3 regions of the Embleya sp. NPDC050493 genome follow, and region 2 is predicted to be linked to each of the others. Evidence: riboswitches for the same ligand, from Rfam matches in the RefSeq annotation. Region 2 holds a riboswitch; each other region holds the start of a gene.
The links. Region 2 has a riboswitch for thiamine pyrophosphate ahead of thiO (glycine oxidase ThiO). Riboswitches for the same ligand answer to the same signal wherever they lie in the genome.
Positions count from the first base shown of each region.

Region 1: another riboswitch for thiamine pyrophosphate. It lies ahead of thiC (phosphomethylpyrimidine synthase ThiC); the one in region 2 lies ahead of thiO (glycine oxidase ThiO).
Region 3: another riboswitch for thiamine pyrophosphate. It lies ahead of ACIBM5_RS23660 (purine-cytosine permease family protein); the one in region 2 lies ahead of thiO (glycine oxidase ThiO).

Region 1 is NZ_JBITHP010000009.1:72,911-82,609, forward strand. Features, by position in the region: gene ACIBM5_RS19360 (flotillin family protein) at 1-697, shown strand, start outside; gene ACIBM5_RS19365 (ATP-binding protein) at 894-1,202, opposite strand; gene ACIBM5_RS19370 (transcriptional regulator) at 1,598-2,878, shown strand; gene ACIBM5_RS19375 (ABC transporter ATP-binding protein) at 2,987-3,886, shown strand; gene ACIBM5_RS19380 (ABC transporter permease) at 3,883-4,602, shown strand; gene ACIBM5_RS19385 (sensor histidine kinase) at 4,686-5,726, shown strand; gene ACIBM5_RS19390 (response regulator) at 5,723-6,418, shown strand; gene thiC (phosphomethylpyrimidine synthase ThiC) at 6,470-8,245, opposite strand; TPP riboswitch at 8,236-8,344, opposite strand; gene ACIBM5_RS19400 (hypothetical protein) at 8,396-8,596, opposite strand; gene tenA (thiaminase II) at 8,728-9,393, opposite strand; gene ACIBM5_RS19410 (cupin domain-containing protein) at 9,545-9,699, opposite strand, start outside.
Region 2 is NZ_JBITHP010000002.1:618,015-627,713, reverse strand. Features, by position in the region: gene ACIBM5_RS06025 (1-aminocyclopropane-1-carboxylate deaminase/D-cysteine desulfhydrase) at 35-901, shown strand; gene ACIBM5_RS06020 (phytoene desaturase family protein) at 1,447-2,940, shown strand; gene ACIBM5_RS06015 (hypothetical protein) at 3,028-3,321, opposite strand; gene metF (methylenetetrahydrofolate reductase [NAD(P)H]) at 3,394-4,371, opposite strand; gene ACIBM5_RS06005 (polyprenyl synthetase family protein) at 4,516-5,607, shown strand; gene thiE (thiamine phosphate synthase) at 6,277-6,921, opposite strand; gene ACIBM5_RS05995 (Rv2175c family DNA-binding protein) at 6,932-7,297, opposite strand; gene ACIBM5_RS05990 (NAD(P)/FAD-dependent oxidoreductase) at 7,367-8,551, opposite strand; TPP riboswitch at 8,668-8,779, shown strand; gene thiO (glycine oxidase ThiO) at 8,790-9,699, shown strand, end outside.
Region 3 is NZ_JBITHP010000012.1:135,882-145,580, reverse strand. Features, by position in the region: gene ACIBM5_RS23675 (amino acid ABC transporter permease) at 1-396, shown strand, start outside; gene ACIBM5_RS23670 (amino acid ABC transporter permease) at 393-1,202, shown strand; gene ACIBM5_RS23665 (MXAN_6230/SCO0854 family RING domain-containing protein) at 1,597-4,215, shown strand; gene ACIBM5_RS23660 (purine-cytosine permease family protein) at 4,283-5,650, opposite strand; TPP riboswitch at 5,646-5,786, opposite strand; gene ACIBM5_RS23655 (CHAT domain-containing protein) at 6,685-7,887, opposite strand; gene ACIBM5_RS23650 (CocE/NonD family hydrolase) at 8,678-9,699, shown strand, end outside.

The DNA.
Region 1 (9,699 bases), on a different contig from region 2:
CTCGCGCCAGGCGGGCCCGCTGGCGGATGCCGCCGCCAAGCAGGAGGTGGTGGTCCAGGAGACCCGGGTGGCCGAGTTGGAGGCCATGCGGCGCGAGCAGCAGCTCCAGGCGGACGTGCGCAAGCCGGCCGACGCGCAGGCGTACGAGACCCGGACCCGGGCCCAGGCCGAGCGCGACGCGCGGATCTCGGCGGCCGAGGCGAGCGCCCGGGAGACCGAACTGGCCGCGATCGCCGACGCGGAGGCGACCAAGGTGCGCGGGCTGGCCGCGGCCGAGGCCACCCTGGCGACCGGCAAGGCCCAGGCCGAGGCGGCCAAGGCCAAGGGCCTCGCCGAGGCGGCCGCGATCGCCGCCCGGGCGGCGGCCCTGGCGGAGAACCAGGAGGCGGTCGTCGCCCAGCAACTCGCCGAGAACTGGCCGGAGATCGTCCGGGCCGGCGCCGAGGCCTTCGGCAACGTGGACCACATGGTCCTGCTCAACGGCGGCGACGGCATGGGCGACCTGTTCGCCAAGGCCCTGACCATGGGCGGCACGGGGTTGGGCATCGCCCGCCAACTCCTGGCAGGCGGCAACGCCAACACCAACGGCGCCAAGCCCGCGGCCGACATCGCACCCAAGGAGTCCGTCCGCATCGAAGTCGAGGTCGACCCGACCCCGGAACCGGAGCTTCGCCTCGCCAAGGACGCGGAGAACTGACCGCGCCGCATCTTCCGCAGCCGGCCCCGGGGACATGGGGGCCGGCTGCGGCCGAGGTTGTCGGGGCCAGCCGGGGGTTGCGGCTTCATCGGACCTTCGGCTATCGGTTTCCGGTCATCGTGAACGGCCTTGCCAATCCACGAGGTACCAGGTCGAAGCGGCACCAGACGGTCTTGCCGCCCGTGGCGACCGGCCCTCACGCAACGAGGTCCGACACCGCCTCGACCATCCGCAAGCCCCGCAACGAGCCCCCGATCCGCTCCGGTTCGGCCGGCGAGGGTCGCAACACCCCCGGCCCCGGCACCACCGGCAGACGGGGGTCGGCATCCCGCACCTCGATGGCCATCGCCCGCTTGGGCCAAAACGACAGCCGCACCGTGAACGTCCGCCACCACCAGTCCACATGCCGATCAGGCATCATCGCGTGCACGACGGCATTGGTCGCCAACTCCGACGCGCACAACATCGCCTCGTCGGTCAGTTCGAGCAGGTTCCGATCCGCCATGGCGGCCCACGTCAGCGCCCGCACTTCCCGCACGGCCGCCGGATGCGACTCCCACGCCCGCTGCCGAACCCACACCGGCTCCCACCCCGGCCCCCGGAGCACGGCCCCCAACCACCGCTCCCCCGGACTCACCCGCCCATCCGCCTTCGACCACGCCTCCGAAACGACGTCTCGCTCTTCCTTCGCCGGCGCCACCCGCCTGACCACGTGCCGTCGACCCGTTCGTCCTGTTTGTGTTCCAGCCATACACCGAGCATGGCCGGCCGAGATGTCCGTCATCAGCCCATGAAGGCGTACCTGCGATGGGTAGACTCGCGACATAGTGTGACGAGGCATGGACCAGGGGGTAGCCGGTCGTGACACGTGACGTATCACCGGCCGCGCTACCGCGCCGGGTGCTCGACCGCGACGACGTGCGCCAAGCCCTGCGTGATCACGACTTCGGCACCGTCTTCCGGCTGGCCCGCAAGTACGGCGGGATCAGCTACCAAAAGATCGCCGACGCCTGCGACATCAAGCCCGACCGAGTCGGCACACTCGCCCGAGGCGAAGGGCGTATCACCACCGTCGAGAAGGTCCGTCGGATCTCCGACGCCCTGCGTGTGCCGGGACTCATGGTCGGCATCGCGCCACGGGAGTGGGAATCGCGCTGCGATGCCGTGCACGGTGAAACGCCGACGCCCGTTTCGGCTGCCCACTCGGTGGAAATCCCGTCGATCGACGACGAAATGGATTCCCTGGAGTTGGGCCGACGTGCTGCGGCGAGCGATGTAGGAAACGAGACCCTGATCCGTTTGGAAAACGCCTTCGACACCTTGGCCGTCGACTACTCCAAGGTCCCCCCGCGCGACCTCCTCGCCCGGACGCGTCGCTTTCTGTCCTACACGACGCAACTCTTCGACGCCCGGAAGACACTGGCCGAGCATCGGCGGTTCGTGACCGTCGGAGGGCGACTCGCCCTGATGGGGGCGACGCTGCAGATCGATCTCGGTCGACAGGGTGCGGCGACGGCCGGCCTGAGAACTGCGGTGGGTCTGGCGAAACAAGCCGACCGGCCCGAACTCGAGGCGTGGTGCCATGAGACCGACGCGTGGAGATCCCTCGTGCAGGGGGACTACGCGCGATCGCTGGCACTTTCCGGTGCGGCTCGACGGCTTGCTCCAAAAGGGAGTTCGGTGGCCATCCAGGCAACCGCCCAAGAGGGAAGGGCATATGCCCGACTGGGCCGGTCGCGGGAAACCTACGACTCGATAGCGCGAGTGCACCGCTACGTATCGCGCCTGCCTGCGACGAACCGCCCGGAGCATCACTACCACTACGACCCCGACAAATCGACGTCGTATACCGCGACCACACTCTCCTGGTTGGGGGATCCGGCCGCCGAGGACTACGCCCGAGAGGTGATCGCTCGGCTCGCCCCCGCTCCCGGCGCGAGATTGACCCGCCGAGCGGCCGTGGCACATCTCGATCTGGCCCTGATCCTGCTCGCCCGCGACCACCTCGACGAGGCGTGTGGGACGGCTGAACGGGCAATCGGATCCCAGCGCGTCGTGCCCTCCAGCCATTGGCGAGCCCTCGAAGTCGTGAAGGCGGTCGAGAGCCGCCGCCTGCCGGAAGCCGCGAGCCTCAGAGCGGCGTACGAAAACCTGAGGCAACCCGGGACCACGATTACTTGATGGCCTGGCCTCGATCGGCTTCTCGGCTCCCGGCTCCTCCGCAAGTGGCAAGTCGGGTTTGATCCTTCGGTTGAAGACCGCGAGATCGGCGGCGCCGATGCTTGCGGCATGACTTCCGCGCCATCGAACACCGCAGCGATTGCGGTTCACGAGCTGACCAAGCGTTACGGGCGGACGACCGTGGTCGATCGGCTCTCCTTCACCGTGCGGGCGGGCGTGGTGACCGGGTTCCTCGGCCCCAACGGAGCCGGCAAGACGACCGTGTTGAAGGTCATCGTCGGGCTGGCCCGGCCCACCGCCGGTCACGTGTCCTTCCGGGGCGGCCCGGTGCCCTGCGACGCCCGAGTGCTGGGGGTGCACATCGAGCCGTGTGGGGCCCATCCCGGTCGCACCGGCCGCGCCCATCTCCGGGCGTTGGCGCTCCTGGCCGGGCTGCCGGCCGCCCGGGTCGACGAGGTGCTGGAGACCGTCGGACTGGAGCAGGCCGCCGGTCGGCGGGTCGGCAAGTACTCGCTGGGCATGCGCCAACGCCTCGGGCTGGCGGGCGCGTTGCTGGGCGATCCGGAGATCCTCATCCTGGACGAACCGGTGAACGGCCTGGACCCCCAGGCCATCCGCCACCTGCGCACGCTGCTGCGCGAACGCGCCGCACGCGGCCGTACCACCCTGCTCTCCAGCCACATGCTCGGCGAGGCCGCACAAACGGTCGACGACGTCGTCGTGATCGACAAGGGCCGACTGGTCCACACCGGCCCGATCGGAGATCTCGAACAGGGCGCCCTGTCGGTACGGACCCCCGAGCCCGAGCGGCTCTCGACCCTTGTCGAAAGCGCCGGCGGGCGGATCCGGCCCGCAGCCGCGGACGGCGGTCTGTGGATCGAGGGACTCCCGGCCGCGGAGGTCGCCCGCCTGGCCCTGCGCGAACACATCCCGCTGGAGGAGATCACCTCGCGGACCGCGTCCCTGGAGGACGTGTTCCTCGACCTGACGGAAGGCCGAAACGCATGAGCCGCCTGGTGCGAGGCGAGTTGCTCAAGACCCTCACCACCCGCTCGATCCACGCGTTCGTCGTCGGCGGAGTCGCCTACACCGTGCTCAACGTCATCATCGTCGCCGTCGCATCGGGCCGGCTGGACGAGGTGGGCGAGAAGGAGGAGGCCCTGTCCGGCCTGCCGGTCCTGTTGATGTTGTGGGGAATCGTGGGCGTGGCCGGCGAGTATCGCCACCGCACCGCCGCCCCGTCCGCGCTGGTGGCCCGGCGCGACCGCGGCACACTCCTGCTCGCCAGGATCGGCGCCTACGCGCTGACCGGCCTGCTGATCGGCGCACTCCTGGTCGCCGTATCGGTCGGACTCGCCGTGCCGCTGCTCGGCGACCATCCGGGAGCCGACCTCACCCCCGGCCAGGTCACCTCGGTCGCGACCGGCAACCTGGCCGCCTTCGTGCTCTCTGCGATCATGGGTGCCGCCGTCGGCGCGATGGTACGCAGTCCGGTCGTGGGGGTGGTCGTGGTGCTGCTGGTGAACTTCGCGGTGCTTCCGCTGGTCGCCGGCGTCGCCGAATCCGCAGCGAACCACACCCCGCTCGGAGCCGCCGGCGTGCTGTCCCGCTCGACCCATCACACGACGTCGTCGCCGGGTGCCGCCGCGGTGGTGCTGTCCGCCTGGGCGATCGTGTTCGTCATCGCCGCCGTCGCCGGCGAACGTCGGCGCGACCTGGCGTGAACGCGATATACCGAGCCGTCCGAGCGGCGCGCCGGTGGATCCACCCGCGCCGCTCGGCATTGTTCGACGCCATCGTCGCGGTGGTGACGACCATCGTCGAACTCGGTCTGACCTTCGACGACGCGACACCCGTTCGGCCGCACCTCGTCGTACTCGTCGTGTGCACCGGCGCGCTCCTGCTCGCCCGACGGCACGCACCACTCGCCGTGCTGCCGGCCGTCTGCGCAGTCGAGGCGCTGCTCGCGGCAACCGGCGGCAACCCCGGCGGCGCACCGGCATTGGCGGCCCTGTTCACCGTCGCCGAACTGCGCGAGCGACGGGTGTCGGTGGCCGCCCTCGTGCCGACGGCGGTGTTCCTGATGGTGGCGGACATCGTCTCGTTCCCCGTCACCGTCATCGCGTGGGCCCTGGGCAGCTACGCCCAGACCCGGCGCCGCTACACCGCCGCCCTGGAGGAACGCACCGCCCACTTGGAGCGCGAGCACGAGCAGCTCTCGGTCATCGTGGCCCAGCGCGAGCGCGCCGCGATCGCCCGCGAACTGCACGACATCATCGCCCACTCGGTCACCGTGACGCTGGTGGGCGTACGCGGCGCCCGCGACGTGCTGCGCACCACACCCGAGGTGGCCGACGACACGCTGGAGCGGGTCGAGACCAACGCCGAGCAGAGCCTGGTCGAGTTGCGCCGGATGTTGTTGCTGCTGCGCGAGACGGACCAGGGGGTACGGATGCGGCCACAACCCTCGCTGGCCCAACTGCCCTCGCTGGTCGCCTCGTACCGTGAGGCCGGGCTGCCGGCGCACCTGGAGGTCACCGGCACCTCCCGGCCGCTCGCCGGCGGCGTGGAGTTGTCGGTGTACCGCATCGTCGAGGAGGCACTGACCAACGTGCTCAAGCACGCCCGACCCACCCACGTCGCGGTGACCCTGGACTTCGGCCGTACCCACCTGCACATCACGGTCGCCAACGACGGCGAAAAGGTGCCCGAGCCCACCTCGGGCGGCCACGGCATCGTCGGCATGCGCGAGCGGATCGGCGTCCTCGGCGGCGAGTTGGCGGCCCGTCCCGGACCGGACGGCGGGTTCCGGGTCACCGCCCGGCTTCCCCTGGAGGACCCGAAATGAGCGCCCGGAGCATCCGCCTGCTGATCGCCGACGACCAGGAGCTGATCCGCACCGGCCTGCGCCTGTTCCTCCAGACCCAGGACGACCTCGTCGTCGTCGGCGAGGCCGAGGACGGCGACGAGGCGGTCGAACTGGCCGCCCGCCTGCGTCCGGACGTGATCCTGATGGACATCCGGATGCCACGCATGGACGGCGTCGAGGCCACCGCCCGAGTGCACGCGGAGGGCATCTCGCCGCCCCCGCGCGTGCTCATCCTCACCACGTTCGACCTGGACGAATACGTCTTCGGCGCGCTGCGGGCGGGCGCCGCGGGATTCCTGCTCAAGGACGCCTCGCGGGCCCGCCTGCTGGAGGCGATCCACGTGGTGCACGCCGGCGAGGCGCTGCTCTCGCCCTCGATCACCCGGCGCCTGATCGAGAACTTCGCCGCCCGTACCGAACCGCTCCGGCCGCCGCCGGCGCTCCTGACGGCCCTGACCCCGCGCGAACGCGAGGCCCTGTTCCTGGTCGCCCGCGGCCTCTCCAACAGCGAGATCGCCGCCCACCTGGTGGTCACCGAGGCAACCGTGAAGAGCCACGTGGGCAGCATGTTCGCCAAACTGGGCCTGCGCGACCGAGCCCAGGCGGTGGTCTTCGCCTACGAACACGGCGTCATCGTCGCCGGCGCGGGCGACCCGCCCGGACCGGCCTGACGACGTCCCGGGAACCGCCCGGTCCCCGAGACGTCGTCCCGTACCCGAACCTCAGTCGGCCAGTGGCAGGTAGACCCGGTTGCCCGCGGCGGCGAACTCCGCCGACTTGGCCCGCATCCCGGCCTCGACATCCGCCTCCGCCGCCACGGCAGCCGCCCCGTCGCCGTGCTCCGCCCGGATGTCGTGCGAGATGCGCATCGAACAGAACTTCGGCCCACACATCGAGCAGAAGTGGGCCGTCTTGGCCGGCTCCGCCGGGAGCGTCGCGTCGTGGTAGGCCCGCGCGGTGTCCGGGTCCATCGCCAGGTCGAACTGGTCCTGCCAACGGAATTCGAAGCGGGCATCGGAGAGCGCGTCGTCCCACGCCTGGGCGCCCGGGTGGCCCTTGGCCAGGTCCGCCGCGTGGGCCGCGATCCGGTAGGCGATCACGCCCGCCTTGACGTCGTCCCGGTCGGGCAGGCCCAGGTGCTCCTTCGGCGTCACGTAGCACAACATCGCGGTGCCCCACATGCCGATCATCGCCGCGCCGATCGCCGACGTGATGTGGTCGTAGCCGGGCGCGACGTCCGTGGTCAGCGGGCCGAGCGTGTAGAACGGCGCCTCGTCGCAGATGCGTTGCTGGAGGTCGACGTTCTCCTTGATCTTGTGCATCGGCACATGGCCCGGGCCCTCGATCATCACCTGCACGTCCATCGACCGGGAGATCCGGCCCAGTTCGCCCAGCGTCTCCAACTCGGCGAACTGCGCCGCGTCGTTGGCATCCGCGATCGAGCCCGGACGCAGTCCGTCGCCGAGCGAGTAGGTCACGTCGTACGCGCGCAGGATCTCGGTCAGCTCGGCGAAGTGCGTGTAGAGGAAGTTCTCCCGATGGTGCGCCAGGCACCAGGCGGCCATGATCGAGCCGCCGCGCGAGACGATGCCGGTCTTGCGCCGGGCGGTCAGCGGCACATAGCGCAGCAGCACGCCGGCATGCACCGTCATGTAGTCCACACCCTGCTCGCACTGCTCGATCACGGTGTCCCGGTACAGCTCCCAGGTGAGTTCCTCGGGCTTGCCGTTCACCTTCTCCAGTGCCTGGTAGAGCGGCACCGTGCCGATCGGGACCGGCGAATTGCGCACGATCCACTCGCGGGTGGTGTGGATGTCCTTGCCGGTGGACAGGTCCATCACGGTGTCCGCGCCCCAGCGGATCGCCCACACCAGCTTGTCGGTCTCCTCCTCGATCGAGGAGGACACGGCCGAGTTGCCGATGTTCGCGTTGACCTTGACCAGGAAGTTCTTGCCGATCACCATCGGCTCGATCTCGGGGTGGTTGATGTTCGCGGGCAACACCGCCCGACCGGCGGCGATCTCGTCCCGCACCAGCTCGGGCGTCAAGCCCTCGCGGATCGCCACGAACTCCATCTCCGGGGTGACCAGCCCGCGTCGCGCGTAGGCGAGTTGGGTCACCGCCTCGGATCCGGACGCCCGCCTGGGTCGGGCCCCCGCCCCGGGCACCGCGAACCCGGCCGGCGTCAGTGCGCCGATCCGGCCGTCGTAGCGGGCGGTGTCGCCGCGCTCCTCGATCCAGGCCTCGCGCAGCGCGGGCAGGCCGCGCCGCACGTCCACCTCGAAGGCGGGGTCGGTGTACGGGCCCGAGGTGTCGTACAGGCGAACCGTCTCGCCGTTGGTCAGATGCACCGTGCGGACCGGAACGCGCAGGTCCTCGCGCGATCCGGCGACGTAGCCGCGGTGGTGGGCGGGGGAAATCGGTCCGCTGGTGACCGTCCGCGCGGCGGCCGGATCGGCCGACGGGGCAGCGGGCAGCGAGGTGTCGTGCGAGGTCATGGAAGGCTCCCTACGCCGGCATTACCCGGTCAGGTTCTGCGGTCGGCGCGGCCTCAGCGCCCTCTCAGCCCGGTGCCCCGAGCTCCCGTGTATCTCCGTGTGGTGCGCCCCCACCCTGGCACACCACCGCCCGCACGACCAGCGCCGGATTCAGCCGAGCGGGTCGCGCGGCCCCCGGCCGACCACCGCGGTGCGCGCGAGCACGACCATGCCGACCGTGACGCACAGCCCGACGACGCCTTTGACGATGAGCATCAGGAAGGCCGAGAACAGCCAGATCAGCAACCAGCACAGCAACACCAGCACGAGCACCGGTACGCCGATACGCGCCCACCGCGGCCATGTCTCCATCGTCCAACCCCCAGTCACGCGAACTCCCGCGAGACGTGCACGCCCGGGGAGCACATTCCCCGGGAGGACACGTCGTACCCGGGCGCACCGGTTCCGGTCCGCCCGGGAACGATCCCGGTCGCCCGGACCCGTCAGACCGGCCAGCGCTCGCCGCGCCACGCGGCGTCCCAGAACATCCACTCGTAGCGTGCCGTGGTGGTGAAGTGCTCGATCATCCGCGCCCGTTCGCTCGCCGAGAGGTCCTCGCCGATCCGGTCCACCAGATCGAGCACCGCGCGCACCGTCGCCTGGAACTCCTCGGCGCCGTAGGTGGCGATCCAGCGTCCGTACAGCTCGTCGGGCGAGCCCTTGGCCAGCAGTGCGTCGCCCACTCGGGCGTAGATCCAGTAGCAGGGCAGCACCGCCGCCACCCCTTCGGCGAACGAGCCGTTGTGCACCGTGGCAAGCAGGTAGCTGACGTACGCCCGGGTGCTCGGCAGCACCGGTTCGGTCGCGGTGGCGTCGGCCACCGAGCTGCCGAAGTCGACCATGAAGCCCTCGTGCAGCGAACGCTCGGCGGCGATCGCACCGGCCGCGTCACCCGCGAACTGCACGGTCGTCGCCTCGTCCGGCGCCTTGGCCGCGCACACCGCGAGCGCCTTGGCGTAGTCGCGCAGGTAGTGCGAGTCCTGCACGACGTAGTGCCGGAATGCCTCGCGCGGCAACGTGCCGTCGGTCAGCCCGTGGATGAACGGGTGGTCCAGGATCGCCGCGTAGACGTCCTCGATCGCAGCCCAGAGTTCGTCGCGCAGCGCCATCAGATGTACTCCCGATCGTCGGATCCCGAGACCCGATCGCTGGATCCCAAGGTCCGATTGTCGTACACGGGTCCGGACCGCCCACCGCCCAGCCCACGCGGCCCGCGCCCGGCCCCACGCGCGCCCGCCTCGGTGCGGCCGGTCCTGCCGCTCAGCCCTCCGGCGGCGAGAAGAACACCAGGACCCGCAGCGGCTCGGTGATCCGATGGAAGCGGTGCGGCACCTGCGCCGGTACGTACACGACGCTGCCGCGCGCCACGGCGGTGGACTCCTCGCCGACGGTGAGCGTGGCCCGACCGCTGATCA
Region 2 (9,699 bases):
TCGCGGGACCAACCGGACGTGCCACCCTTGTCCGGTGCGCCCACGTCTGCCCTCACCGCTGCACGAGCTGTGCGATCCCCGGCTGACCGCCCTCGGCCTGCGCCTCGCGCTCAAGCGGGACGACCTGATCCACCCCGAGGTGTCGGGCAACAAGTGGCGCAAGCTGAAGTACAACCTGACGGCGGCCCGCGACCAGGGGCAGCACACGCTGTTGACCTTCGGCGGCGCGTACTCCAACCACCTGCGGGCCACCGCCGCGGCCGGCCACGCCATCGGGTCGGCCACGGTAGGCGTGGTGCGCGGCGAGGAGCTCGCCGACCGCCCGCTCAACCCGTCGCTCGCCTTCGCCGTCGAACACGGCATGCGGCTGGTGTTCGTGGACCGCGCGACCTACCGGGCCAAGCACACGCCGCAGGTGCTCGATCGGCTGCTCGCCGCGCACGGGCCCGCCTACGTGCTTCCGGAGGGCGGCAGCAACGAGGCCGCCGTGCGCGGCTGCGCGGAACTGCCCGCCGAGCTCGGCGACGACTTCGACGTGGTCTGCGTCGCCGTGGGCACCGGCGGCACGCTGGCCGGCATCGCGGCGGGTCTGCCGCCGGGGCGGCGCGCGATCGGCTTCGCGGCGCTCAAGGGCGGCTTCCTCGCCGACGAGGTGGCCGAGCTCCAGCGGCGCACCTACGGCGCGCCCACCGACAACTGGCACGTGGAGCACGACTTCCACCACGGCGGCTACGCCCGCCGCGGCCCGGAGCTGGACACGTTCCTCGCCGACTTCGCGGCCCGGCACGACTTCGCGCCCGAACCGATCTACGTCGGCAAGATGTTGTTCGGCCTGTTCGCCCTCGCCGAGCGCGGCATGTTCGCCCCGGGCACCCGGCTGATCGCGGTGGTCACCGGCTGACGGCGGTCGTGGCCGGCCGATGGCGGTGTCGCCGGCCGATCCGACCTTTGGCGGGTCGTCGGCCGACCCCGTCCCGAAGGCGCCGGCTCCGCCGTCCCATCGGCAGAGCCGGCCCCGAACGACCCGCCGCCCCCCCCGGCCGGCCGGTCGTCCCATCGGGACCGGCGCCCCCCGCGCCGATCCCGATGCCGTCACGCCCCGCCGTTCCCCCCGAACGGCGCTCCCCCGAGACTTCCGTGGGCGTTTCCCCGTGCCGACCACTCTGCCGGTCGACCCGGGGGGCGAACATCCGTACAGGTACTCAGAAGCGGGCCCGGGTATCGCCGCCCATATCCGTGTTCATCACGATTTCCGACCCGGGTCGCATTCGATGAAAAGAAATCTTCCTCGCGCGTACAACCCTCTGCCCGGGTCGCGAGTCTTATCAATCGTGACCCGCTGGGGGGTGGGCCCGTGGACCGTGGGGAGCGGTCGCGGGAAGGTGAGGGGGATCAGGCCCGGGGGGCGGGCCTGATCCCCCTCACCTGCATATACGCTGTGCCACCGTGGCTCGCATCGTGGTTGTCGGCGCAGGTATGGGTGGATTGGCGGTGGCCGCTCGGCTGGCCACGCTTCGGCACGAGGTGACGATCTGCGAACGGTCCTCCTCGACCGGCGGGGCGTCCGGGTCGATCGTCCGGGACGGCTTCACCTTCACCACCGGCCCGGGGCTGCTCACCTTGCCGGCCGTCTACCGCGACCTGTTCCTCAAGACCGGCGCCGCGATCGAGGACGTCGTGGACCTGGTCCCGATCGCCACTCCCACTCGGGAGTCCTTCGCCGCCGCGGGCGGGCCGCGCACCGTCGTCGACATCCCCAACGCGTCCCGGTCCGGGACGCACGACGCGTTCGAGTCCGGCTTCGGGCCCGGGGCGGGCGACGACTGGCAGCGACTGCTGCACCGGGCCGGCGAGATGTGGGGCATCACCCGCAAGACCTTCTTCGAGGCACCACTCCTGGCCGACCCGGCCGGGCGGGCCGAACGGCTGCGCAGTGCGGGCGGGCGGGCCGACCTGCGTACCACCGCGCCCTGGCGCTCGCTGCGCTCGCTCGGCCGGGCCCACCTGAGCGACCCCCGGCTGCGCGCCCACCTCGAACGCTTCGCCGTCGAGGCCGGCTGTCACCCCGGCAAGGCACCCGCGACGCTGGCCACGCTGCCGTACCTGGAGGAGACCTTCGGGGTGTGGTGGGTGCGCGGTGGCCTGCACCGGATGACCGAGGCGCTGCACGCACGCTGTGTGCAGCGGAAGGTGAAGGTGCGCACCGACACCGAGGTGAGCACGATCGAACGCGCGGGCGGCCGGGTGTCCGGGGTGCTGCTCGCCGACGGCGGCCGACTCGATGCCGACATCGTGATCACCGACCTGCCGGTCGATCCCGGGACCGCCGGGCTGCTGCCGGGCCCGGGCCCGAAGGCTCCCGGGGCGGGTCGGGTGCCGGCCTCCTCGGCGACGCTCGAACTGCATCTCGCGCTGCGCGGTCGCACCCCCGGGACGCCGCACCGCACCTACCTGTTCGCGGACGACCCCGGGCGCGAGCCGGACGCGCTGTTCGCCGACCGCGCGACCCCGCCGACGGATCCCACGCTGTGCGTACTGGCTCCCGACGACGAGACGTCGGCCCCCGAGGGGCACAGCGCGTGGACGGTACAGCTGCGCGTGCCCCGACAGGGCCCGGTGGACTGGGACTCGGCCGCCGTCCGGGACGACTACTCGGCGACCGTGCTCGACCTGCTGGCCCGCCGCGGCCTGGACGTGCGCGAGCGGGTGCTGTGGTCGATCCTGCGCACCCCCGCCGACCTGGCCGGGCAGACCGGTGCCCCGGGCGGCGCGGTGCCGGGCGCGGGTGCCGACGGTCCGCGCAACGCGCCGCGCCGAGTGCCGAACCGGTCGGCCGTACCGGGCCTGTTCTCGGTCGGCGCGAGCGCCCACCCGGGCGGCGGCCTGACCCGAGTCGGCATGTCCGCGGCACTGGTGGCGGAGCTGATCGGGCGCGCGTAGGGCGTGTCCGGCGAATCTTGCCGGGGCCGCGCCGGAGAAACGGCCGAGGAACCGCTCGGCGGCGCCCGGGTCCGATCCGGGGCGTCCTCAGCGGGCCTTGGCCCGGCGGCCCTTCGGGCGACGGCCGCTGACCGTCCAGCCGTGGTGGAAGCCCTTGCGCACGTAGCGCGTGGTCAGGAACTGGCCGACCGCGAAGCAGAACACGCCGATGCCGACCAGCACCGGGTTCTTGATGCCCACGCCCACGGCCACGCCGACGAAGCCGACGAAGGCGAGCACGCGGTAGCGAAACGGCGCGCCGTGCTGCCACAGCGCCTCGGTCAGCAACCACAGCCCGATCGGCACGAACAGGATGTAGAGCACCACCAGGCCGATCTGCACGGGTCGATCCCTTCGTTACCGGCGCGTTGCCTCACCCTAGAGGGTGAACCGGTCGTCGGGGGGTGTGCCGGATCAGCCGGCTCGACCCAATCCCTCGCCCGCGGCCGCGCCCGAGCCGTCGCCCGATTCCGCGCCCGATCGTTCGTGCAGTCCGAGGTTCTGGTAGATCTCGGTGGTCGCCGTGGACCGGTTGAGGGTGATGAAGTGCAGCCCCGGCGCCCCCTCGGCGAGCAGCCGCTCGGACATCCGGGTCGCGAACTCCACCCCGATCGCGCGCACCGCCGCCCGGTCGTCACCGGCCGCCTCGACCGCCGCCGCCAGGTCGGCCGGTACCGAGCAGCCGCTCAGCTCGTCCGCCCGCACCAGCGTGGTCGGGCTGGTGACCGGCATCACCTCGGGGATGATCGGGATGTCGCACCCGGCCGCCGCGACCCGGTCGCGCAGCCGCAGGTAGTCCTCGACCCGGAAGAACATCTGGGTGATCGCGTAGTCGGCACCCGCGCGGCACTTGGCCACGAAGTGCCGGATGTCCTCGTCCCAGCCGGTCGAGCGCGGGTGCATCTCCGGGAACGCGGCGACGCCGACGCAGAAGTCGCCGGACGCGCGCAGAAGTTCGACCAGCTCGACCGCGTACGTGAAGCCGTCCGGGTGGGCGACCCACTCGCCCTTCACGTCGCCCGGCGGGTCGCCGCGCAGCGCGAGCACGTTGCGCACGCCCGCGTCGGCGTACTGCCCGATGATGTTGCGCAGCTCGGCGCGCGAGTGCCCGACCGCGGTGAGGTGCCCCACCGGGGTGAGCGTGGTCTCGGTGGCGATCCGTTCGGTGGTGTCCACGGTCATGCCCCGGCTGGAGCCGCCCGCGCCGTAGGTGACCGAGACGAAGGTCGGCGCCAGCGCCTCGACCCGACGGATGGCGTCCCACAGCGTGCGGGTGCCCTGCTCCGTCCGGGGTGGCATGAACTCGAACGAGAACGACCGGCTGCCGTTCGCGAGCAGATCGCGAATGGCCGGGGTTCGACTGATGCGAGTGGATGCGGCACCGAGAGACATGCAGGCAGGCTATCGGGCGGTCGCCCCCGCGAGAACGACTTCCCACAAGGCGAGACGGCCGGGCTGCTCGGGATGGCCGCGCGGACCGCAAGTTAGGCTTCCCCGTATTTCCTCATCGTTTCATCGCCCTCGACGGAAGACTCCATGGCTGCCGATTCCTTCCCCGTACACCCCCTGGACCGGGACGGCCTGCGGCAGCGCATCAATGCCGCGCTCGGCGAGTTCATGGACCGTCAGGCCGAGGTGCTCGCCGAGGTGGGCGAGGGCATGGTTCCGGTCACCGAGGCACTGAACGACTTCGTGCTCGACGGCGGCAAGCGGCTGCGACCGGGCTTCTGCTACTGGGGATGGCGTGGCATCGCGGGTCCGGCGGCACCGGACGAGGCGATCGTGCGGGCGGCCACCGCGCTGGAGCTGCTCCAGGCCAGCGCCCTGATCCACGACGACCTGATGGACAGCAGCGACACCCGGCGCGGCAAGCCCGCCGTGCACCGGCGGTTCGAGGGCCTGCACGGGGCGAACGGGTGGGTCGGTTCGGGCGAGTCGTTCGGCTCCGCGGCGGCGATCCTGCTCGGCGACCTGTGTCTGTCCTGGTGTGACGAGATGTTCGGCGCGAGCGGGGTGGACGACCGGGCGCTGCGGGCGGCCAAGCCGTTGTTCGACGTGATGCGCACCGAGGTGATGGCGGGCCAGTACCTCGACGTGCTGGAACAGGCGATGGGCGGCGGCTCGGTCGAGCGCTCACGGCGCGTGATGCGGTTCAAGTCCGCCAAGTACACGATCGAGCGCCCCCTGCACGTGGGTGCCGCGCTGGCCGGCGCCGACGAGGCCGCGCTGGCCGCCTACTCCGCCTACGGGCTGCCGCTCGGTGAGGCGTTCCAGCTGCGTGACGACGTGCTCGGGGTCTTCGGCGATCCCGAACGGACCGGCAAGCCGGCCGGGGACGACCTGCGGGAGGGCAAGCGCACCGTACTGCTCGCGCTCGCCGGCGAGCGGGCCTCGCGCGTCCAGGCGGGGGTGCTGGACACGCTGCTCGGGGATCCCGGACTGAGCGACATAGGCGTCAAGGAACTGCGCGTGGTGATCGAGGACACCGGCGCGCTCGCCGACGTCGAGACGATGATCACCGAGCTGACCGAGCGGGCCCTCGCGGCCCTGGCCGTCGCGCCGATCGCCGAGGACGCGCGCGAAGTGCTGCGCGAGTTGGCCGACGCCGCCACCGTGCGCAGCGTCTAGTCGGGCGGCCGGCGGGCCGGTGATGGTGAACGGTGCGGCCGGCACGGACCGGGGACGCTCCGACTCGGCCACCCGGCCCGGGGCGGGACGAGGGCCGTGCGTCGGGTCGGCGTGCGGCAGGGCCTGGGGCGGATTGCGGCCGACCAGGTAGATCCCGCCGATCATCGCGGCGAGCACGAGCAGCGGGAACAGCAGCGCACCGCCGCCGTCCGGCGTCGGGCTCGTACGCCCGGATCGAGGCATCGGGCGTTCGGCGGCGGCGAACCGGGGGCCGGGGATCAGCGGTTCCGTCGCGGGGTGCGGCAGGTCGTGGTCGCGGGCATCCTCTGCGGACCCCGGACGGAGGCGAACGTCGGGTGTGTCCATCTCGGCAGTCTGGCCGCTCGCTCCGCCCGGTTCGGCCGGAAAGCGCCATCCGCGAGGCCAACCACCCGATCGGCCCACGGCGGCGACACCCGCCGCGTCGACCCGGCGGATCGGGGTCGGCCGCCCGAACACCGCCGTCGAACGGTCCGGCCCCGACCGACGTGCCCGACCGGCCCGCACGGGACGCTCCGACCACGATCGGCACCTGCCGAGACCTCGGCCGGCCGCCGCGGCGGCCGGCGCGCGGCGCCGCGGTCGCGCCGGACCCGACGCCCGGTTTCCGGCCGATCGCCGGCGACCGGCTCAGCGTGCGGCGAGTCGCCGGACGAATTCCGCCGTCGCCTCGGCCGGGTCCGCGGCCTCGGTGATCGCACGCACGACCACCACCCGCTCCGCGCCCGCGGTCAGCACCTCGTCGAGGTTGCCGAGGTCGATGCCGCCGATCGCGAACCACGGCCGGGTCGGGCGCAGCGCGGCGGTGTACCGGACCAGGTCCAGCCCCGGTGCGGGTCGGCCCGGCTTGGTCGGGGTCGGCCAGACCGGTCCGGTGCAGAAGTAGTCCACCCCCGGTTCGACGATCGCCGCGTCCACCTCGGCCTCGGCGTGCGTGGAGCGGCCGATCAGCACGTCGCCGCCGATGATCGCGCGCGCCGCCGGGACCGGCAGGTCGTCCTGGCCCAGGTGCAGCACGTCGGGGCCGATCGTGTGCGCGACGTCCGCGCGGTCGTTGACCGCGAGCAGCGTGCCGTGCCGGCGGCAGGCGTCCGCGAACACCTCCAGGTAGGCGAGTTCGAGGCGGGCCTCCAGGCCCTTCTGCCGCAACTGCACGATGTCCACGCCCGCGCCCAGCACCGCGTCCAGGAACGCGGGCAGGTCGCCCTGGCGCTCCCGGGCGTCGGTGCACAGGTACAGACGGGCGGCGGCCAACCGTTCCTGACGGCTCGTCATCCGCGCGGCCTCAGATCGCCAGGGCCTGGGCGCGGCGACGCACCTCGGTCATCCGGTTCTCCTGCAGTGCCTGCACCGGCGTGCCCGGGAGCGTGTCGTCCGGAGTGAACAGCCACTCCAGCGCCTCCTCGTCGGTGAAGCCCGAGTCCGCGAGCAGGGTCAGCGTGCCGACCAGGCCCTTGACGATGTTGCCGTCCTGGAAGAAGTCGGCGGGCACCTGGAGGGCCCGGTGCTCGCCGCGGCGCACGGCCAGGAACTTGCGCTCCTTGAGCTGCTGGCGGACCTTCAGGATGTCCACGCCGAGGATCTCGGCGATGTCGGGGAGTGTCACCCAGGCGGGGACGAGGGCTTCTGTTTTGGCGTCGATCTCGCTCACCCGGCCAAGTTTAGGTTCCGCGCCCGGTCCCGACCGCCGGCGCCCGGCGGTCGGGCGGGCGCCGGGCCGTCACAGCGCGACCGACTTGAGCGGGTTCTCCGGGTCGGCGAACCGCTCCCGGTCCACCGGGGTGCCCAGTTGCACGAGCTTGCGGCCCTGGGCCAGGTCGCGCGGTCGGGCGACGGCGAGCAGCGCCACCAGCCGGTCGCCGGCGAACCAGCCCGCGGTCCACTTGCCGTCCTCGCCCGCGCCCCGGAAGACCAGTTCGTCGCTCGCGCCGTGCCGGCCGACGTACTGGACCATGCGGCCGAACTGGTCGGACCAGAAGTAGGGGACCGGGTCGTACACCTGGTCGCCGCCGAGCAGGTTGGTCACCAGCACGCGCGGCGCCTGGAGCGCGTTGTCCCAGTGTTCGACGTTCATCCGGATGTCGTACCGGGCGGAGGGGAAGTCCACGCAGTCGCCGACGGCGTACACCCCGGGCATCGAGGTGGCCAGGTGGTCGTCCACCTCGACGAAGCCGCGCTCGTTGCGGACCACGCCGGAGTCGGCCAGCCACTCGGTGGCCGGGCGCACCCCGATGCCGACCACGATCGCGTCGGCGCGCAGTCGGCGGCCGTCGGTCAGGTGCACCGCGCCCGCCTCCAGGCGGTCCACCCTCGCGTCCAGCAGCAGTTCCACGCCCGCCTCGGCGTACCACCGCACGATCCGCTCGCCGATGGCGTCCGGGAAGGGCCCGGCGAGGGGGGTGTGCAGGGCCTCGACCACGGTGGTCGGGCAACCGGCGGCGGCCGCGGCGGTGGCCACCTCGGCGCCGATCCAGCCCGCGCCGACGATCACCACGTGGGCGCCGGGCACGAGTGCGGCGCGCAGTGCGCGGGCGTCGTCGATGGTGCGCAGCACGTGCACGCCGGGGACCTCGGCCGCGCCCGGCAGGTTCAGCACCCGCGAGCCGGTCGCGATCACCAGGCGGTCGAAGGCGATCGGCCCGGCGTCGGTGTCGACCGCGCCCGGGCGCAGTCCGGTCGCGGTCCGGCCGAACAGCACGTCGGTCTCCAGCGCGGCCCAGTCCGCCTCGAAGGACGTGTCGTCGGTCTTGCCGCCGAGCACCTCCTTCGACAGCGGCGGGCGGTCGTACGGCGCGTGCGCCTCGGCCCCGAGCAGGGTGACGCGACCGGTGTACCCCTGGTCCCGCAGCGCCACCACGGTTTGCAGGCCGGCCATGCCGGCACCCACGACGAGCACGTTGTCCATGCAGGGCACCCTATGACGCGGGCCGGCACCGCCGACGAGCAGGGTCTTGACTCAGTCAAGGACATCGTCGGGGCACACTCGGGCACTCCCGGGCGCCCGAAACCGGTGTCGTAGTGTGGAGAGGTCACGGGAGCCCGGTGAGACCGGGCTGAGAGGGGGGCTGCGAGCCCCCGACCGTCCGAACCTGATCCGGGTCATACCGGCGAAGGGAGTTCCCCTCACCATGTCGAGCCCCACCATGTCCGAGCACCCCACCGACGTCGTCGTGGTCGGCGCGGGCGTCGTCGGACTGTCCGTCGCGTGGCGTGCGCGCACCCGGTACGGCCTCGCCGTCACCGTCGTCGACCCGGCCCCGGGCAGGGGTGCCTCGCACGCCGCGGCCGGCATGCTCACCCCCGTCTCCGAACTCCAGTACGGCGAGGAGAGCCTGCTCCGGCTGAGCATCGAATCGGCCCGGCGCTACCCCGAGTTCGCCGCCGAACTGGCCGAGGCCGCGGACCTGCCCTCGGGCTACCGCGCCTGCGGCACGATCGCGGTCGCCCTGGACGCGGACGACCGGGCCGTGCTCAAGGACCTGCACGCCTATCAGCAGCGGCTGGGCCTGCAGTCGTCCTGGCTGACCAGCCGCGAGTGCCGTCGGCTCGAACCGATGTTGTCCCCGGCGATCACCGGCGGCCTGCACGTCGAGGACGACCACCAGATCGACAACCGCCGACTGGTCGCGGCGCTGCTCGCGGCCTGCGCGCGGGCCGGCGTCGTCTTCGTGCGCGAAAGCGTCGAACGCGTCCTGGTCGCCGCCGAGCGCGCGTACGGCGTGCGAACGGCCGGCGGACGCGACCTGATCGCCGATCAGGTGTTGCTCGCGGCGGGCTGCCGCTCGGCGCTGATCCCGGGCCTGCCGCCCGAGGTGGTCCCGCCGGTGCGGCCGGTCAAGGGTGAGATCCTGCGGCTGAAGGTGCCGCCGGCGCTGCTGCCACTGCTGTCCCGCAACGTCCGGGGCGTGGTCAAGGGCGGCAGCATGTACCTGGTCCCGCGGGCGGACGGCGAACTGGTGATCGGTGCGACCGAGCACGAACTCGGCCACGACACCGAGGTGACCGCGGGCGGCGTGTACGAACTCCTGCGCGACGCCCACGAACTCGTCCCCG
Region 3 (9,699 bases), on a different contig from region 2:
TTCACCCTCGCGGTGCTCGCTCTGGGTTGCTACACCTCGGCGTTCATCTGCGAAGCGGTCCGCGCGGGCATCAACACCGTGCCGGTCGGCCAGGGCGAGGCGGCCCGCAGTCTGGGGATGAACTTCGGTCAGACGCTCAACCTGATCGTGTTGCCGCAGGCGGTGCGCGCGGTGATCCCGCCGGTGGGCAGCACGCTGATCGCGCTCGCCAAGAACACCGCGATCGCCGGTTCGTTCAGCGTCGTCGAACTGCTGGGCACATACCGCACGCTCAACGAACTCGGCTACGACATCGTCATCACGTTCATGTGGATCGCGATCGGCTACCTGATCATCACGCTGTCCATCAGTGCCCTGTTCCGCTTCCTGGAGAAGCGCCTGGAGGTGGCCCGATGAGCATCGAGACTTCGGCGCTGTACGACGTCCCCGGGCCCAAGGCCCTGGCCCGACACCGCACGTACGGCCTGATCGTCACCGTGCTGTTGCTCGGTGTGCTGGCGTGGGTGGTCTACAAGCTGTTCGACACCGACCAGTTCGCCCACGACAAGTGGGCGCCGTTCGAATACGTGGGCGTGCAGAAGCTGTTGCTCCGCGGCCTGGGGCACACCCTCCAGGTCTTCGCGTGGGCGGCGGTGCTCTCGCTGGCCTTCGGCGCCGTGTTCGCGGCCGGCCGGCTCTCCGAACACCGGGTGGTCCGCTGGTTCTCGGGCCTGGTGGTGGAGTTCTTCCGGGCCATGCCGGTGCTGGTGATGATCTTCTTCATCTTCATCGCGATGAAGGTCGAACCCCGACTGGCGTTGATCTGCGGACTGACCCTGTACAACGGATCGGTCCTGGCCGAGGTCTTCCGCGGTGGCGTCAACGCGGTCCCCAAGGGCCAGCGCGAGGCGGCCTACGCGCTGGGCATGCGCAAGACCGCGGTCATGGTGTACATCCTGATCCCGCAGGCGGTCCGCACCATGTTGCCCACGATCATCAGCCAGTTGGTGGTCACCCTCAAGGACACCTCGCTGGGCTACCTGATCTCCTACGAGGAATTCCTCTACGCCGGCAAGCAGATCGCCACCAACCTCGACTACAGCCTGCCGTTCATCCCGGTCGTCATCGTGATCGCACCGATCTACATCGGCATGTGCATGCTTCTCTCCGGCCTGGCCCGCTACCTGGAGAGCAGCGGCAGACGCCGGCACAGGTCCGCCTGACCACGCCTGACCACGCCCGACCACGCGCGCGGGCCCCGGGCGCCGACCAAGGTCGCGGGTCGCGGCCCGAGTTCGGCTCGCCGCCGAAATAACCCTTCGATGGCGGGCCGTTCGACGCGCTAGGGTCGCGCCCGGCAACGTTTGCCCCGTCGCGGTGTTCGGTGCGGTGCATCGGTGTCGCGCCGGAACGTTCTCGTACTGGAGTACTCGGACGTTTCGGCGGGGCGGCGAGGTGCCGTGCCGGGCGCCGCGACGGGGTGAACGTTGCCGGGCGCGGCACTAGGCTCGGCGTGCGGGGGCGGCTCCGCGGTGTGCTTCCTTCTCACTCTTCGATAACAGACAGCGCGCCCACTCTCCGCCCTCGCTTCGTCTTTTCTTCGGGGGAAACCGGTCCATGAGTGGTGGCGTGCGCAGCGTCGTTCGCGTCGATACGAGCACGGCGGCCGATGATCTCGACGGCCTGCTGGTGCGCCGACTCGCGAGCGTGTATGTCGACGCGAAGCGGGTGGTCGGTCCGGACCGGGTGGGCGTGAACACCCGCGGGATCGCCGCGCTGGAAGCGGACCTGGTGCAGCGCGGCCATGTGCTGACCGCACCGTTGCGGACCGCGCTGGCGGGCCTGCGGCCGGTGGATCTGGCCACGCACGGAATGCGGCTGCTGGCCCGGTTGGATGCCCGGCTGGGCAACGACCGCCGGCACCGGCCGCTGTTCGCCGGCTTCCCGGCGCAGGTGCCGAACTACGCGCAGGCGCGCTACTCCACCCGGATCCGGGCGTTCCTGCTCAACCAACCGAACCAGCCCTGCGCGATCTGCGGCCGGGCCGGCGACATCGGCGCACTCGCGCCCTGCGCGCACCTGCTGTGCTCGACGTGCGCACCGGTCGAGGAGTTGCGCGCATGTCCCGTGTGCGCCGAGCCGATCCGCGTGCGCAAGCCGCATCTGACCCCGGCCGGCAACCGGACCGCGGACATGCTCGTCCCGCTCACCGGCACCCTGGCGCCGCTTCGGCTCGGCGTCGACCGCGAGGCGGACGCCCTCGGCGAACTGCTGGCCCTGCTCGCTCGACGCACCCCGCTCGGGCCGCAGGATCGGCACGATCTGATCCTGCTCGCCGCCCATGCGCCGACCGACGCCGAGCGGTGGTTGCCCACCGAGATCCCGGTGCGCGAAAGCAAGGCCGTCGTCCTCGCCGGCCTGCTTCCCGACCACCTGCCCGCCGGCCGGCTGGACACCGCGACCGACGTGCTGCGGGTGTTGTGGGCCTGGTCGGGCGCCCATCCCGATCTACTCACCCCGCCTCGGCTGCGCACGGTGCCGCGTCGACTGCGCCGCACGCTGCTCGCGGTGCTGGACGGGCTCCCGCTGGAGCACGTGTACGAGGACCTGCACCGGCATCGCCAGGCGTGGCTGCGCGCGGGCGAACTGCTGCACCCCTTCGACTACATCGGCGCGTATCCCACCGCCGCGCTCGCGTTCGCGGCGCTGCGTGGCACCGACCCGCAGGCCCATCGGTCCGGGCCCGCCCTGCTGCTCGCCGCCGAGGCACACGGCGACGCGGTGACGGTCGTGGCGGACCGGATCGTGGTGCGCACCTTCGCGTCCCGGGTCGAAACGCGGCTCGCGGCCGGCGACACGGCCGGCGCGACCGAGCTGCTGGTCCGGCGTCCCGGTGAGCTGGTGCGCCGGCTGCACCACCTGCTCCGGGTTCGGGCCGGCAGCGGCGAAACCTCGCTGCCCGCCGAGCTCGTCGCCGCGCTGCCGGGCGTGCTGCGCCGGGTCGGCCCCGGACCGCTGCTCGGCGCGTGGGGTCGGCTGCGGGCCGAACGCACGGCGGGGGAACGGCGGGTGTGGTTCCCGCGCGGCAGCGTCGCGGGAGCATACGCGCGCAACGACCCGGGCGCGCCCGTCCCGGTCGCGCTCAGCGCCCCGGTCTGCGCCCTCATCGAGCGGGAACTGACACGCCGGGCGCTGGAGTTGCCGCGGCACGAGGTCGCGCTTCTGGATGCCGGACTGGACGACCTGATCGCGCCGTTCGCCGAACACTCCACCGCAAAGGCGCTGGTCGCGATCCCGCGCGGGAGCACCCAGCCGATGCCGCGCGGCGGTCGGATCCGGCTGTTCCTGCACTGGATGCAGGCCGCGCACCAGCGGGTCGACCTGGACCTGTCGATCGCGCTGTACGACGCGAATTGGGAATACCTCGGGCTGTGCGACTACACGAACCTGGTCTACGGCCCGGACCGCGCGATGGTGCACTCGGGTGACTTCACCTCGGCGCCCGCACCGCACGGCGCGACCGAGTTCGTGGATCTGGACATCGCCAAGCTGGCCGCGCAGGACGTCCGGTACGCCGTCGTGGTCGTCTTCAGCTACAACGACGTGGCGTTCGACGACCTGCTCGACGCGTTCGCCGGCTTCCAGGACCTGGACGCGGTGGCCGCCGGGCGCACGTTCGACCCGAGCGCGGTCCGGCAGCGCTTCGACCTCGCGGGCGACGCCCGGATCTGCGTCCCGATGACCGTCGACCTGGCCGCAGGCACCGCCCAGTGGACCGACCTGAACCTGTCCGGCCAGGACGGCCTGCACAACGTCTTCCGGCACACCGATCGCCTCGCCGAACTGGCCCGCGACCTGCGCATCCACTTCGCCCCTGGAGGCCGGGCCACGCTCGGCGACCTGGCCCGGATCATCGCCGCCGCGACCACCGACCGGGTACTGATCCGCGGTCGGCGGGCGGGGGAGGTCACCGAGTACCGCCGGGGCGCCGACGAGGACGCCGACGCCTTCGCGGCCCGCCTGCGCGACGGCGTCGGCGGTACCGCGGCCGTCCTCGACGCGGGCGGGGAACTCGCCGCCGGCCGCGCGTTCGTGGCCCTGGTCCACGGTGACATCCCGATCACCGGCGGGGGCACCCTGTACCGCCTCTACCCGGGCCCCGCCGACACCGCACCCGCCGAGATGCGGCGCTGGTCGGCGCCGGACCTGGCTTCGGCCTTGGCCCCGACGGAGTAGGCCGCCGGCCCAGCCGCCGCCGAGCGTCGCCGGCGGCGTCGATGTGGTCGACTCCCGCGGGCTCGCCTCAACGCGCCGCGACCGCCCGCCGCCGGTCCCACGCGACCGCGAGGTACGCGGTCGCGCCCGCGAGCGCGAACGAGAACAGCGAGGCCGAGGTCCACGCCTGCGCGTGGATGTGCAGCGCGTCCTGGATGTGGCCCCAGAACGTCGCCCACCACTCGACCGAACCCGGGTTGATCAGCTGGTACATGCAAAAGCCCAGCGCCCACGGCGCGATCATCACCCAGCGGGCCGGCGCGTGGTCGCCCAGGTCCCAGCCGGCCCGCCCGCGCCCGACGAACAGGTCCACCGCGAGCACGCCCAGCAGCGGGATGAAGATCGAGCCGATCAGCGACAGGAAGCTCGCGTAGGTGTCGAAGTCGTTCACCATCAGCGCGAACGCGGTGACCAGCGCACCCACACCCAGGCACAACACCCGGCGGTCCACGCGCGGCGCGAGGTTCTGGATGGACATCGCGGTGCTGTAGACGTTGGCGAAGCTCTGGTCCACCTCGCGCACGACCAGGACGGCGAAGAAGACCCAGCCGGCGGTGACACCCAGGAACGAGTCGAAGATCTTGTCCGGGTCGCCGCCCACCTGGGCGAGGGCGACCAGACCGAGCAGGTAGCACCAGATGCTGGTGATCGAGAATCCGCTCAGCGCGGCCCAGAACGCGGGCTTGGTACCGCGCGAGTGGCGGGTGTAGTCGGACGCGAGCGGCACCCAGGAGACCGCGACCGCGAGCGCCGCGTCCATCGCCGGGAAGAACCCGGACCACGAACCCTCGGTCATCGGCGGCAGGCCCTCGCGCCACAGCTGGACCGAGAAGTAGAGCATCGCGATGCCCACCGCGACCGTCACGTAGCGGCGCAGGATCCGCAGCATGCCCAGCGGGCGCAGCGTCATCGCCGTGGTGACCGTGCCGGCGGCGACGATGTACAGCCAGTGCGGGCCGTCACCGTCGGTCATCGCCTCGATGCCGATCGAGATCACCAACAGCTCGAAGGTGCCCCAGCCGATGCACTGGACGATGTTGAACACCGTCGGCACGTACGAGATCTTCGTGCCGAACAGGCCACGCAGCACGGTCATCGCGGGCGCACCGCTGCGCGCACCGGGGATGCCGGCGACCGCGACCATGAGGGTGCCGATCAGCGTGCCGCCGACGGCCGCGACGATCGCGGCGACCATCGACAGTTGCGGATACCCCGCCGGGGCCAGCACGTACAGCGCGCCGGAGAAGCCGAGCAGGCTCACACCGAGGTTGGCCCAGAACGCCGCCTGGTCGCGGAACCCGAGGGTGCGCGGCGGTGCGGTGTCCAGGATCAGGGGCGCCTCGGCGCCGCCGTGCGGCACCTCGGGGCGTGCGTCGTCGATGACCGGAGCCGACATGGCTCTACCTGCTCTCCCTACGCCGGCATTACCCGGACAGGTTCAAGCGGTCGGTGGCCCCGGACGCGCCGGCTCGTCGCCGACACCCCATGCCGCCCTCTCAGCCCGGTTGGTCCGAGCTCCCGCGATGGCGTGGCGAACAGTACGCGCCACGCGACCCCCTTGGGAAGGCGGGGTGCCAAAACGAGCCCGGGGACGGCTCGCCGAGCGATCGCCGGGCGCCGTCACGTGCCATCGCCACGCGCCCGACCGCGAGGCGCTCCCCCGGCGATGACGGGCCGTCGTCACGCGTGAGCAGGGTAGGCGCTCCCCCGGCGACCACGGGCCGTCGTCACGCGTGAGCGAGGTGGGCGCTCCCCCGGCGACAACAGGCCGTCGTCACGCGTGAGCGAGGTGGGCGCTCCCCCGGCGACAACAGGCCGTCGTCACGCGTGGGCGGGGTGGGCGGTCGGGTGTGGGCGAGACGCGCCACCGCGAATGGGCCAGGCAGGCGGTTGCGTTCGGGCCCGAGCACCGCCGTGACCGGTGAGACGCGCGATCACCTCCAGGCGAGACGCACCACCGCGAGCGGACGAGGCCCGCGGTCCGAGCGGGACGCATAACCACGAGCGGGCATGGCGCCCGATCGCTCACGGGCGAGATGCACCACCGCGAGCGGGCAAGCCACGCGGTCCGAGCGGAACGCCCCACCACGACGGCGCGAGGCGCCCGATCACTCACAGGCAGGACGCACCACCGCGAACGGGTAAGGCACGCGGTCCGAGCGGAACGCACCACCACGACGGCGCGAGGCGCCCGATCACTCACGGGCAGGACGCACCACCGCGAACGGGCAAGCCGCGCGATCCGAGCGGAACGCCCTACCACGACGGCGCGAGGCGCCCGATCACTCACAGGCAGGACGCACCACCGCGGGCGGGCGAGGCGCGCGGTCCGACCGGAACGCACCACCACGAGCGGGCGTGGACGCGCCACCGCGAGTGGGGGGACGACGCCGCTTCGTGTGAGTGCGGCTCGCCGGATCGGGTGGGGGCTCACCAGCCCGAGTGGGTGAATGCCGGCCAGGCGGTCATGTCGTCGGGGGCGATCGCGCGGGCTCGGGCGGCCAGTTCGGCCGGCATCGCGGCGGGGATTCCGCGCTTGGGGTCGCGCAGCCACAACTGCGCCGTGCGGACGGCCTGGGCCGGTGGCAGGTCACGACGGTCGAGGTAGTGGTGGGCCATGTACAGCACCAGCGCGGTGGTCGTCTCGTCCACCGGCCACAACGTCGACACCACCGTGTGGGTGCCCGCCGCCAGGTACTCGGCGCCCACCCGCCAGGTCTCGTCGTGACCGCCGGCCGGCACGAACGCGATCGGGTCGCCGGCGGCCCGCCCGATCTCGATCGGATACCGCCGGGCCCGCGCGCTCGCCGGCCGCGCCGCGACCTCGCACAGCAGGCGCGGCGCGCCGATGTACGAGATCTGCGCGTTCTGGAGCGCATGCCGGCGGCGGCCGTCCACGAGTGTCCAGGCCGCGTGCCACGGCACCATGCCGAACGGTCCGGCGGGCAGCAGGACCAGGGACGGCGCGCGGCCGAACGAGCCGGGCACCGCGGTCAGTACCGGTTCCATCACCGTGGTCCAGACCCATTCGCCCAGCGCATCGAGCATGTCGGCCCAGTTCTCCCGGTCGCCTCCGGCCAGGTCCAGGCCGTAGTCGAGTTCGGGCAGGTCGAGCACCCGCGTCGTGCCGTCGGCATCGGTCAACACTGCGGCGCCCGGCACGAGTTGCACCAGCGCGTCGCTGCCGAGTCGGCCGAGTGCGGCGGCGATCTCGGCGGCAGGCGGCGGGTCGAGCAGGGTGCGCCACGGCGTGCCGCGCGGGTCGAGGCCGACCCGGGCCGAGGCCACCTGCGCGGCGGCCCGGAACAGGTGGGCGTCCGCCGGTGCGGTCCGATGTGCGCGCCGGAAGCAGATCCGCGCCTGATCCCAGGCCGGCCGGCCGTCGGTGGTCGCCGCGCTCGCGGCGTACGCGATACCCGCCGCATAGGCGAATTCCGGCCAGCGTGTATCGGCAACCTCCAGCGCGCCGAGCGCGTCCGTCAGCAACTCGATCGCTTCCGCGAACAACTCGCGCACGGCGTCCGGACCCTCGTCCGTCGACTCCGCGGCCAGCGCTTCGGCACACCGTGCCCGCCCGCGCTCGCCCCGTTCCCACGCCCGCCGCGTCTCCGCGTCGACGTCCTCCACGCTCACCCCCGCTAGCGCCCGCTCGCCGGGACCACGGTACCGGGGTGGGAAGCACCCCTCACCGCGATCGCGGCCGAAGATCACCCCGGGAGCGCGCCGGGACTTCCCCACCCCCGTGCGCCCGACTCCCCCACCGGCTCCCCACCGGCTCACGCCCCGGTCGGCCGCCGCGTCTACGTCGTGCCGGCTCGCGCCATCCGGCCCCGAATCAACATGTCCGGAAACATGACGAGTCGGGCGTGAGCACTTGGTCGACCGGCCCGAGCCGACCCTCCGGATCGAAGCCGAACTCGAACCCTGCCGCCCGCTTCCCGGCGTCGCCTTACCCGGCTCGCACCATCCCGGCGTCACCTTGCCCGGCTCCTCCCACCCCACCGAAATCACCACGCCTGCCGACCCACCCGGTCGTACCGAGCCGCGCCGCCTGCCCAGGGATGCCGCTCCCCCGACTCGGGCCGCCTCGCCCGAATCACCCCAAGCCGCCGGCCCGCACCGCGTCGCCGCGCCCGGACCGCTCCGGCCGTATCACGACGAGTCGCCCCGTCGCACCGCCCCACTCCGCCCGGCGCCGCACCGCCCCGCTTCACCGCCGCCGTCACGGAACCCCACCGCCATCACCGTTCACCCCCGCCGCCGTCAAAACCGTGCGAAGCGGAGTTCCTCGTGGCCCTTCCGTCCTGATTTACCGGCGCGTAACTTACTCGTGAGTCACCTTCAGACGCCGTCCCTGGGCGTCGCTTCACCATGCTTTCTCGCGGGTCGGGCCACGCCCCGACCATGACGTCAGGAGACCCTCATGGGTCAATTCCGCATGCGCTCACGCGCTCGGGTGCGCCCAGGCGCTCGTGTGCGCTCACGCGCTCGTGCGGTCGCCGTCGTCTCGGCCGCGATTCTCGCCGGGACCGCCCTCGGGCCCGCCGCGTCGGCCGGCGCCGTCCCCACGCACACCCCCGCGGCGGCCGTGCAGACCGCCGCCGGCACCTCCCTGCGCTTCGTCGACATCCCCGGCGACGGCGGCACCAAGCTCGCCGCGAACGTCGTCACGCCCACCGGCGGCGCCCCCGGCACCCGCTACCCGGTCGTGGTACTGCCGACCAGTTGGGCGATGCCCCAGATCGAGTACGTCGTCCCCGCGCAAAAGCTCGCGGACAAGGGCTACGTCGTGATCGGCTACAACTCGCGCGGCTTCTGGCAGTCCGGCGGCGAGATCGAGACGGCCGGCCCCAAGGACATCGCCGACGCGTCCAGGGTGATCGACTGGGCGCTCGCCAACACACCCGCCGATCCGGGTCGAATAGGCATGGCCGGCGTCTCCTACGGCGCCGGGATCAGCCTGCTCGCCTCCGCGTTCGATCCCAGGATCAAAGCCGTGGTCGCGATGAGCGGCTGGGCCGACCTGATCGACTCGATCTACAGCGGCCGGACCGAACACGCCCAGGCGGCGGCGCTGTTGGGTGGCGCCGGCTTCCTCACCGGACGACCCAGCGCCGAACTCACCGAGATCCTGCAGAACTTCCTCTCCGGCAACCTGGCCAAGGAGGCGGAGATGCTCGCGTGGGGCGCCAAGCGCTCGCCCGCGACCTACCTGGACCGGATCAACGCCAACGGCGCCGCGATCATGCTCGGCAACGCCTGGGGCGACTCGCTCTTCCCGCCGAACCAATACGCCGACTTCTACGGGAAGTTGACCGGCGCCAAGCGACTCGAATTCCGTCCGGGCGACCACGCCACCGCCGAGGCGGGCGGCCTGCTCGGGCTGCCGAACGACATGTGGGCCGATTCGACCCGCTGGTTCGACCACCATCTGCGGGGCGTCGA